2 regions of the Streptomyces sp. NPDC039465 genome follow, and region 2 is predicted to be linked to the other one. Evidence: predicted binding sites of a transcription regulator. Region 2 holds the regulator's gene; the other holds the start of a gene.
The links. The regulator HrcA, encoded in region 2, represses chaperone genes, less so after heat shock. The targets are predictions, from matches to a motif close to TTNGCACTCNGNNNNNCNGAGTGCNAA.
Positions count from the first base shown of each region.

Region 1: the regulator HrcA is predicted to act here: its motif matches at 3,090-3,116, upstream of groL (chaperonin GroEL).

Region 1 is NZ_JBVKAP010000007.1:484,988-489,769, forward strand. Features, by position in the region: gene ACZ7LT_RS25035 (hypothetical protein) at 1-622, shown strand, start outside; gene ACZ7LT_RS25040 (SRPBCC family protein) at 687-1,163, opposite strand; gene groL (chaperonin GroEL) at 1,302-2,924, opposite strand; gene ACZ7LT_RS25050 (cold-shock protein) at 3,257-3,460, opposite strand; gene ACZ7LT_RS25055 (MoaD/ThiS family protein) at 3,860-4,138, opposite strand; gene thrC (threonine synthase) at 4,135-4,782, opposite strand, start outside.
Region 2 is NZ_JBVKAP010000001.1:802,166-806,947, forward strand. Features, by position in the region: gene ACZ7LT_RS03765 (nitronate monooxygenase) at 1-991, opposite strand, end outside; gene dnaJ (molecular chaperone DnaJ) at 1,201-2,343, opposite strand; gene hrcA (heat-inducible transcriptional repressor HrcA) at 2,344-3,360, opposite strand; gene ACZ7LT_RS03780 (MBL fold metallo-hydrolase) at 3,559-4,281, shown strand; gene ACZ7LT_RS03785 (DUF3097 domain-containing protein) at 4,292-4,782, shown strand, end outside.

The DNA.
Region 1 (4,782 bases), on a different contig from region 2:
GCTGACGCTGCCGGCTTCATCCCGGTTCTCCAACGTCCAGGGCACTCTCTCGGTCGACCAGCGCATCACCGTCACGGGCCGGCTCCGCCACACCTACGACGCGGACGCGTCGTTCGGCAACGAGCCGGTCCAGCTGGAGCACTCGGCGGACGGCCGGACGGGCTGGAAGCCGATCGCCTCGACCGCGGCGTTCTCGGGCATGGAGTTCGGCCTGAGCGCGCGTACGCTGGGCGGCTACTACCGGGTCCGGCACGCCACGACCGACACCCTCGCCGAGAGCGTCAGCCCCGCCTTCCGTCTCACCCGCACCCAGACCCGGGTCGCGTCGGTGAAGGCAGCCCCGGATCCCGTCGCCAAGGGCGCCGTGGTCACCGTGACCGGTGTGCTGCAGCAGCTGTCGGGGACGGCGTGGAAGGCGTACGCGGGGCAGCCCGTGCAGCTGTGGTTCCAGGCCAAGGGCGCGTCGAAGTCCACGCTGGTGACGTCCGGGAAGTCCAGCTCGACCGGTCTGGCCACGCTCAAGGGCAAGGCGACGGTCGACGGCACCTGGCTGATCCGGTACATCGGTGACGCGACGCACTTCAACTCGACGGCGACCGGCGACTTCGTCGACGTGCGCTGATCCTTACGGGCGAGGCGCGAAGGGCGGCATCCCCCCGGGGTGCCGCCCTTCGCGCTACAGCGAGTCAGACGCGCGCGAGGAAGGTCGCCAGGCGGTCGTACTCCTCCACGACCCCCGCCTCCATGCCCGTCGCCAGCGCCTGGTCCCGGATCTCGGCGGACGGCCAGATCGAGGTGCTCTTCAGCCTGGTCACGCCGTCCTTCTCGTCGAACGTGAGGGTGACGTGGACGGGCGGGCCGGGCATCAGCTCGAAGGTCTCGGTGTAGACGAGCCGCTCCGGCGGGGTGATCTCCTCGTACGTACCGGAGAAGACGATCTCCTGGCCGTCGGGGGCCTTCTGGCCCCAGCGCCAGGCGCCGCCCACGCGGAGGTCGATGTCGCAGACGGTCGTCGTCAGGGAGCTCAGGCCGTACCACTGCCGTACCTGCTCCGGTTTCGTCCAGGCCTCGAAGACCCGGTCGCGCGGGGCCGCGAAGTCCCGGGTGATGACGAGCTCCCGCTCCGAGGGGGTCGTCAGCTTCGTCGTCGACTGCGTGGTCATGGCCTTCGCCACCCTCCTGCTGCCGCGTGCGGGCGTGCGGCGCCTCTTCTTCCAGGGTGTGGCAGAACGCCGAGGGCGGCACCCCCTCCATGAAGGGGTGCCGCCCTCGGACCGTCGGACGGATCCGATCCCGGAGGATCAGAAGTCCATGTCACCGCCCGGCATGCCGCCCGGAGCGGCCGCGGCGGCCTTCTCCGGCTTGTCGGCGATGACAGCCTCGGTGGTGAGGAACAGCGCGGCGATGGAGGCGGCGTTCTGCAGGGCAGAGCGGGTCACCTTCGCCGGGTCGATGATGCCCTCGGCGATCATGTCGACGTACTCACCGGTCGCGGCGTTCAGGCCGTGGCCGACGGGCAGGTTGCGCACCTTCTCGACGATGACGCCACCCTCGAGACCACCGTTGACGGCGATCTGCTTGAGCGGGGCCTCCAGCGCGAGCTTCACGGCGTTGGCGCCGGTGGCCTCGTCGCCGCTCAGGTCGAGCTTCTCGAAGACCGAGGAGGCCTGGAGCAGGGCCACGCCACCACCGGCGACGATGCCCTCCTCGACGGCCGCCTTCGCGTTGCGAACGGCGTCCTCGATGCGGTGCTTGCGCTCCTTGAGCTCGACCTCGGTCGCGGCGCCGGCCTTGATGACGGCCACGCCGCCGGCCAGCTTCGCGAGGCGCTCCTGGAGCTTCTCGCGGTCGTAGTCCGAGTCGGAGTTCTCGATCTCGGCGCGGATCTGGTTCACGCGACCGGCGACCTGGTCGCTGTCACCGGCACCGTCGACGATGGTGGTCTCGTCCTTGGTGATGACGACCTTGCGGGCGCGGCCCAGCAGGTCCAGGCCGGCGTTCTCGAGCTTGAGGCCGACCTCCTCGGAGATGACCGTGCCGCCCGTGAGGATGGCGATGTCGTTCAGCATGGCCTTGCGGCGGTCGCCGAAGCCCGGGGCCTTGACCGCGACGGACTTGAAGGTGCCGCGGATCTTGTTGACGACCAGGGTCGACAGGGCCTCGCCCTCGACGTCCTCGGCGATGATCAGCAGCGGCTTGCCCGACTGCATGACCTTCTCCAGGAGCGGGAGGAGGTCCTTCACGGAGGAGATCTTGGAGTTGACGATCAGGAGGTACGGGTCGTCGAGCGACGCCTCCATACGCTCCATGTCGGTGGCGAAGTACGCCGAGATGTAGCCCTTGTCGAAGCGCATACCCTCGGTGAGCTCCAGCTCCAGACCGAAGGTCTGGGACTCCTCGACGGTGATGACGCCTTCCTTGCCGACCTTGTCCATGGCCTCGGCGATCAGCTCACCGATCTGGGTGTCGGCGGCGGAGATGGAGGCCGTGGAAGCGATCTGCTCCTTGGTCTCGACATCCTTCGCCTGCTCGAGCAGGGCGCCGGAGACGGCCTCGACGGCCTTCTCGATGCCGCGCTTGAGGGCCATCGGGTTGGCGCCGGCGGCGACGTTGCGCAGGCCCTCGCGGACGAGCGCCTGGGCGAGGACGGTCGCGGTGGTCGTACCGTCACCGGCGACGTCGTCCGTCTTCTTGGCGACTTCCTTGACCAGCTCGGCGCCGATCTTCTCGTACGGGTCCTCGAGCTCGATCTCCTTGGCGATGGAGACACCATCGTTGGTGATCGTGGGGGCGCCCCACTTCTTCTCAAGGACGACGTTCCGGCCCTTGGGGCCAAGGGTGACCTTGACGGCGTCGGCGAGCTGGTTCATGCCGCGCTCGAGACCGCGCCGGGCCTCCTCGTCGAACGCGATGATCTTGGCCATGTGAAGTGGTCCTCCCGGACATGGGGTGGATAACGCTCCTGGACCGCGCCTGCGCCCGCGACGGACGGTCTGCGTGCCTGTGGTTCCTTGCCCCACGCGGCGTGCGGACCTCACCGACCCGGTCCCTCGGTAGCACTCTCACCTTCAGAGTGCTAACGCCAATGATTAGCACTCGGCATAGGAGAGTGCAAGCGCCTACCAAGGATCGGGAGGGGCCGCGGGCGTGTTCCCGTCGGGCGTCCGGGAACGCGCGAGGGGCCCGTACCCCCCTGGGTGTCCCCCGGGATACGAGCCCCTCGGCGTGAGTGTGCCGTGGCCGAATCGCGCCGCGCTCAGACGGCGAGCTTGACCATGTCAGCCTGCGGACCCTTCTGGCCCTGCGAGATCTCGAACTCGACTCGCTGACCCTCTTCAAGGGTGCGGTACCCGTCCATCTGGATCGCGCTGTAGTGGACGAAAACATCCGCACCACCGTCGACCGCGATGAAGCCGTACCCCTTCTCCGCGTTGAACCACTTGACGGTGCCCTGAGCCATGCCTAACTCCCCTATTACTGGCCCTTGCGCAGGACCGCACTTCGCGGACCCGGGTCAGACCTCGCCCACCGACAGGAGTGGGCTCGAACGCGTCGACCGCGGCTGAATGTATCTGCCCAACTGCCGTCTGCAACAGGTCAATCGGACGAGAAATCTGAGCGTGGCCGAACGGCGAATTCAGGAGAATTCACTGACTTACGGGGCAAGTCGGGCCAGGCAAAGGGCGCATATGGCGCAGAACGATCGAACACTTTGGCTGCTTCTTATCGCGTGCGAGCGCATTCTCATATGCGGCTGGCACAAGCAGCGGAGGGGACTTCCCCAACTCTACCGCGTTCAACCATGCAGAATTGCCCCCTCCACTTCCGGTGGAGGGGGCAATTCCGTAAATCGGGTCGTTCAGCAGCCGCCGGCGACCGCGGGGATGATCGACACGCCGGCGCCGTCCGGCGTCGCGGTCTCAAGGCCCTGCTCGAAGCGGACGTCGTCGTCGTTGACGTACACGTTCACGAAGCGGCGCAGCTTGCCCTGGTCGTCGAGGACGCGGGCGGCGATGCCGGTGTGGTTCTTCTCCAGGTCCGCGATGACCTCGGCCAGGGTCGCGCCCTCGGCCGGGACCTCGGCCTGGCCGCCGGTGTACGTACGGAGGATGGTGGGGATGCGGACGTTGACGCTCATGCGAGGCCAGCCTCTCGGAAAGAGTCCAGGTTGGGGCGGATGACAGCGGTCATACCCGTCGTCGGGGCCACCGCGTCGAGGGTCTTGAGGCCGTCACCCGTGTTGACGACCACCGTGGTCAGGGACGGGTCGATGGCCCCGGACTCGATCAGCTTCTGCGCGACGCCGAGGGTGGTGCCGCCCGCGGTCTCGGTGAAGATGCCTTCGGTGCGGGCCAGCAGCTTGATCGCGGCCACGATCTGCTCGTCGGTCACGTCCTCGACGGCGCCGCCCGTGCGGCGGCAGATGTCCAGGACGTACGGGCCGTCCGCCGGGTTGCCGATCGCCAGGGACTTGGCGATGGTGTCCGGCTTCTGGGGCCGTACGACGTCGTGGCCGGCCTTGAAGGCGACCGACACCGGCGAGCAGCCCTCCGCCTGGGCGCCGAAGATCTTGTACGGCTTGTCCTCGACCAGGCCCAGCTTGATGAGCTCCTGGAGCCCCTTGTCGATCTTGGTGAGCTGGGAGCCGGAGGCGATCGGGATGACGATCTGGTCCGGGAGCCGCCAGCCGAGCTGCTCGCAGATCTCGTACGCGAGCGTCTTGGAGCCCTCGCCGTAGTACGGGCGCAGGTTGACGTTGACGAAGCCCCAGCCCTCGCCGGC
Region 2 (4,782 bases):
GTTCGCGGGCCATCCGGTGGCCCTGGCCGGCCCACAGGGCCATGCCCTGGGGATCGCCCGCGGTCGCGGCGGCCTTGCGCAGGGGGGAGGTGAGGTGGTGCACCTCGGGGTAGGCGGCGGGGGCGTACGGTCCGTGCTCGCGCATGAACCGGTTGACCAGGCCGCGCGCCGGGCGCCCGGAGAACGCGCGGGTCAGCTCCGTGCGGGTGAACAGCGGGTTGGTCATGGCCTGCTTGTGCAGGGCGTGCGCGCCGGACTCGGGGCACACCAGGAACGCGGTGCCGAGCTGGGCAGCGTCCGCCCCTGCGGCGAGGATCCCGGCGATCTGCCCGCCGCGCATGAGGCCGCCGGCCGCGATGACCGGCATGGAGACGGTCTCGCGGACCTGCGCGACCAGAGACAGCAGGCCGACGCCCGCGCGGTCGCTGGCGGGGTCGTCGCGGTGGGTGCCCTGGTGGCCGCCGGCCTCCACGCCCTGCACGCAGACGGCGTCCGCCCCGGCCCAGTGGGCCGCCTGGGCCTCCTCGGGGCTGGTGACGGTGACGACGGTGTACGTGCCCACGCGAGCGAGGGCGTCGAGGGTCTCCCGGGTCGGGCAGCCGAAGGTGAACGACACGACGGGGACAGGGTCCTCGACGAGGATGGCCAGCTTGGCGTCGTACCCGTCGTCGCGGCCGGAGTCGGGGTCGCCGAGCGGCGTCTCGTACCAGGAGGCCTCGCCCGCGAGCTGATGCCGGTACACGTCGACGGCGGAGGCGTCGGCCTGGCCGGCCTGCGGCATGAAGAGGTTGACCCCGAACGGCTGACCGGTCAGCCCGCGGACCTGCTTGATCTCCTGGTACATGCCGTCGGCGGTCTTGTACCCGGCGGCGAGAAAACCGAGCCCGCCGGCCTCGGAGACGGCGGCCGCGAGCTGCGGACCGGAAGCGCCACCCGCCATGGGGGCCTGCACGATCGGATGACGACAGAGATCGTTCAGTGCGGAGGACATGCAGGCATGGTGTCACGCCGGACCGACAGCCCCCGCATCACCCGGCACGACGAACCCCGCCGCCCGGGCGGACCGGACGGCGGGGCCGTAGGAGGAGCGGGTAGGGCTACCGCCCGTTGAACGCATCCTTCAAGCGCGAGAACAGGCCCTGCCGCCCCGGCTGACCGTGCTGACCCGGGGGACGACCCCCGGACCCCCGGCCGGGCGCGCTACCGCCCGTTGAACGCATCCTTCAAGCGCGAGAACAGGCCCTGCTGGCCCGGCTGGAACTGGCCCATCGGCCGTTCCTCGCCGCGCAGCTTCGCCAGCTCCCGCAGCAGCCGCTCCTGCTCGGGGTCGAGCTTCGACGGCGTCATGACCTCGACGTGGACGATGAGGTCGCCGCGCCCGTTGCCGCGTAGGTGCGTGACGCCGCGGCCGTGCAGCGGGATCGACTGGCCCGACTGCGTACCGGGCCGGATGTCGACCTCCTCGACGCCGTCCAGGGTCTCCAGCGGCACCTTCGTGCCGAGCGCGCCCGCCGTCATCGGGATCGTGACCGTGCAGTGGAGATCGTCGCCGCGCCGCTGGAAGACCGAGTGCGGCAGCTCGTGGATCTCGACGTACAGGTCGCCGGCGGGGCCGCCGCCCGGGCCGACCTCGCCCTCGCCTGCGAGCTGGATACGGGTGCCGTTGTCGACACCGGCCGGGATCTTGACCGTGAGGGTCCGGCGGGAGCGCACGCGCCCGTCGCCCGCGCACTCGGGGCACGGGGTCGGCACGACCGTGCCGAAGCCCTGGCACTGGGGGCAGGGGCGGGAGGTCATGACCTGGCCCAGGAAGGACCGGGTGACCTGGGACACCTCGCCGCGGCCGCGGCACATGTCACACGTCTGCGCCGACGTACCGGGCGCCGCGCCCTCGCCGGAGCAGGTCGTACAGACGACGGCCGTGTCGACCTGGATGTCCTTCGTCGTGCCGAAGGCCGCCTCGTTGAGCTCGATCTCCAGGCGGATCATGGCGTCCTGGCCGCGGCGCGTACGCGAGCGCGGCCCGCGCTGCGACGCCGTGCCGAAGAAGGCGTCCATGATGTCGGAGAAGTTGCCGAAGCCACCGGCCCCGAAGCCGCCCGCGGCGCCACCGGCACCGCCGGACGCGGAGAGCGGGTCCCCGCCGAGGTCGTAGACCTGCTTCTTCTGCGGGTCCGAGAGGACCTCGTACGCGGCGTTGATCTCCTTGAACCGCTCCTGCGTCTTCGGGTCCGGATTCACGTCCGGGTGAAGCTCGCGGGCGAGGCGCCGGAACGCCTTCTTGATCTCGTCCTGCGATGCGTCGCGGCGTACGCCGAGTACGGCGTAGTAGTCCGTGGCCACTTACGACTCCGCCAGGATCTGTCCGACGTAACGTGCCACTGCGCGTACCGCTCCCATCGTTCCGGGGTAGTCCATGCGGGTCGGTCCGACCACGCCGAGTTTGGCGACTGCCTCGTCGCCCGAACCGTAGCCGACCGCGACGACGGACGTGGACGTGAGGCCCTCATGGGCGTTCTCGTGCCCGATCCGTACGGTCATGCCCGAGTCCTTGGCCTCGCCGAGCAGCTTCAGCAGGACGACCTGCTCCTCCAACGCCTCCAGCACGGGCCGGATCGTCAGCGGGAAGTCGTGTCCGAAGCGGGTGAGATTGGCGGTGCCGCCGATCATCAGCCGCTCCTCGTGCTCCTCGACGAGGGTTTCCAGCAGGGTGGCCAGCACGGCCGAGACCGTACCGCGGTCCTCCGTCTCGAAGGACTCGGGCAGGTCCTGCACCAGCTGCGGCACGTCCGCGAAGCGGCGGCCGACGACCCTGCTGTTGAGCCGGGCCCGCAGATCGGCGAGAGAGGTCTCGCCGAACGGGGCCGGGCAGTCGATCATGCGCTGCTCGACCCGTCCCGTGTCGGTGATCAGGACGAGCATCAGCCGGGCGGGGGCGAGCGAGAGGAGTTCCACGTGCCGCACGGTCGAGCGGGTCAGCGAGGGGTACTGCACCACCGCGACCTGCCGGGTCAGCTGCGCGAGCAGCCGGACCGTGCGTCCGACGACGTCGTCGAGGTCGACGGCGCCGTCGAGGAAGTTGTGGATCGCCCGGCGCTCGGGCGTCGACAGCGGCTTGACGCCCGCGAGCCTGTCGACGAAGAGGCGGTAGCCCTTGTCGGTGGGGATCCGCCCGGCGCTGGTGTGCGGCTGGGCGATGTATCCCTCGTCCTCCAGGACGGCCATGTCGTTGCGGACCGTGGCCGGGGAGACGCCCAGGGCGTGGCGCTCGGTGAGCGCCTTGGAGCCGACGGGCTCCTCGGTACCGACATAGTCCTGGACGATGGCGCGGAGCACTTCGAGTCTGCGTTCGCTGAGCATCGCGCTCACCTCCAGCTGCGGTTTCCGGTCGTTCCAGTCGTTCGCCTGGCACTCACCCTGTCCGAGTGCCAGCATCCCCCGGTCAGTGTACGGCGGGGGGCGGCGCTCCTGGCAAGGAGACCGGCGGCACGTCCGACCGGTCAGGGTGGCGCGCGGAAATCACGCGACGGTGCTGGTCGTTGCCGATAGCGTCTCGGTATGGACGTCAGTTGGGAAGAGTTCGGGTGGGAGCGGATCGCCCACGGGGTGGGCCGCAGGCGCCTCCCGGTCTGGGACGCGACGGTCGGACTGGTCGTCGGCGACGCCGCGGTGCTGCTGTACGACACGGGCTCGTCCCTCAGGGAGGGCGCCGAGCTGCGCGCGCAGGTGCAGGCGATGACCGGCCGGAAAGTGACGCACATCGCACTGGGGCACCCCCACTTCGATCATGTCCTGGGGACGGCCGCGTTCTCGGGGGTGGAGGTGTACGGCGCGGTCGGCATGGACACGCTGCTGCGGGGCCGGGAGCGGGACGCGCTGCGCCTGGACGCGGTACGCCAGGGTCTCGACGCCGCAGAGGCGGCGGAGGCGACGGGCGTCCTGGTGGCGCCGCACCACGTGGTGTCGGGCGAGTGGACGCTGGACCTGGGCGGCCGCCAGGTCCTGCTGGCGAACGTCGGCCCCGGACACACGGGCCACGATCTGGCGCTGCTGGTCCCCGGCTCCCCTGAGGTCGTCTTCTGCGGTGACCTGGTGGAGGAGTCGGGCGAGCCCCAGGCGGGCCCGGACGCGATCCCGTCGCGCTGGCCGGCCGCCCTGGACCGCCTGCTCTCCCTGGGCGGCGAGGAGGCGGTGTACGTCCCCGGGCACGGCGCGGTCGTCGACGCGGCGTTCGTACGGGCGCAGCGCGATGAGCTGGCGAGGCGCTTCGCGGTGTCGTAGCGTCGGCGAAATGCGCAGCTACAGCCCTGATCTGACGCCCCCTTGGAAGAGGCCGTCGGCCGTTCCCGAAGTGTCCGCCGAGGTCGATCTGGTGGTGGAGGAGGTGGGGACGGGCTTCTGCGGCGCGGTCATCCGTACGGAGAAGACGGCGCAGGGTCCGACGGTGACCCTGGAGGACCGGTTCGGCAAGCAGCGGGTGTTCCCGATGGAACCGCGCGGATTCCTGCTGGAGGGCAAGGTCGTCACGCTGGTCCGCCCGACGGGGGCGGCGGCGCCGGCGCGCCCGGCCCGTACGGCCTCCGGTTCGATCGCGGTCCCGGGGGCACGCGCGCGTGTCGCCCGTGCGGGCCGCATCTATGTGGAGGGCCGGCACGACGCGGAGCTGGTGGAGAAGGTCTGGGGCGACGACCTGCGGATCGAGGGCGTGGTCGTCGAGTACCTGGAGGGCATCGACGACCTCCCGTCGATCGTCGCCGACTTCGCCCCCGGCCCGGACGCGCG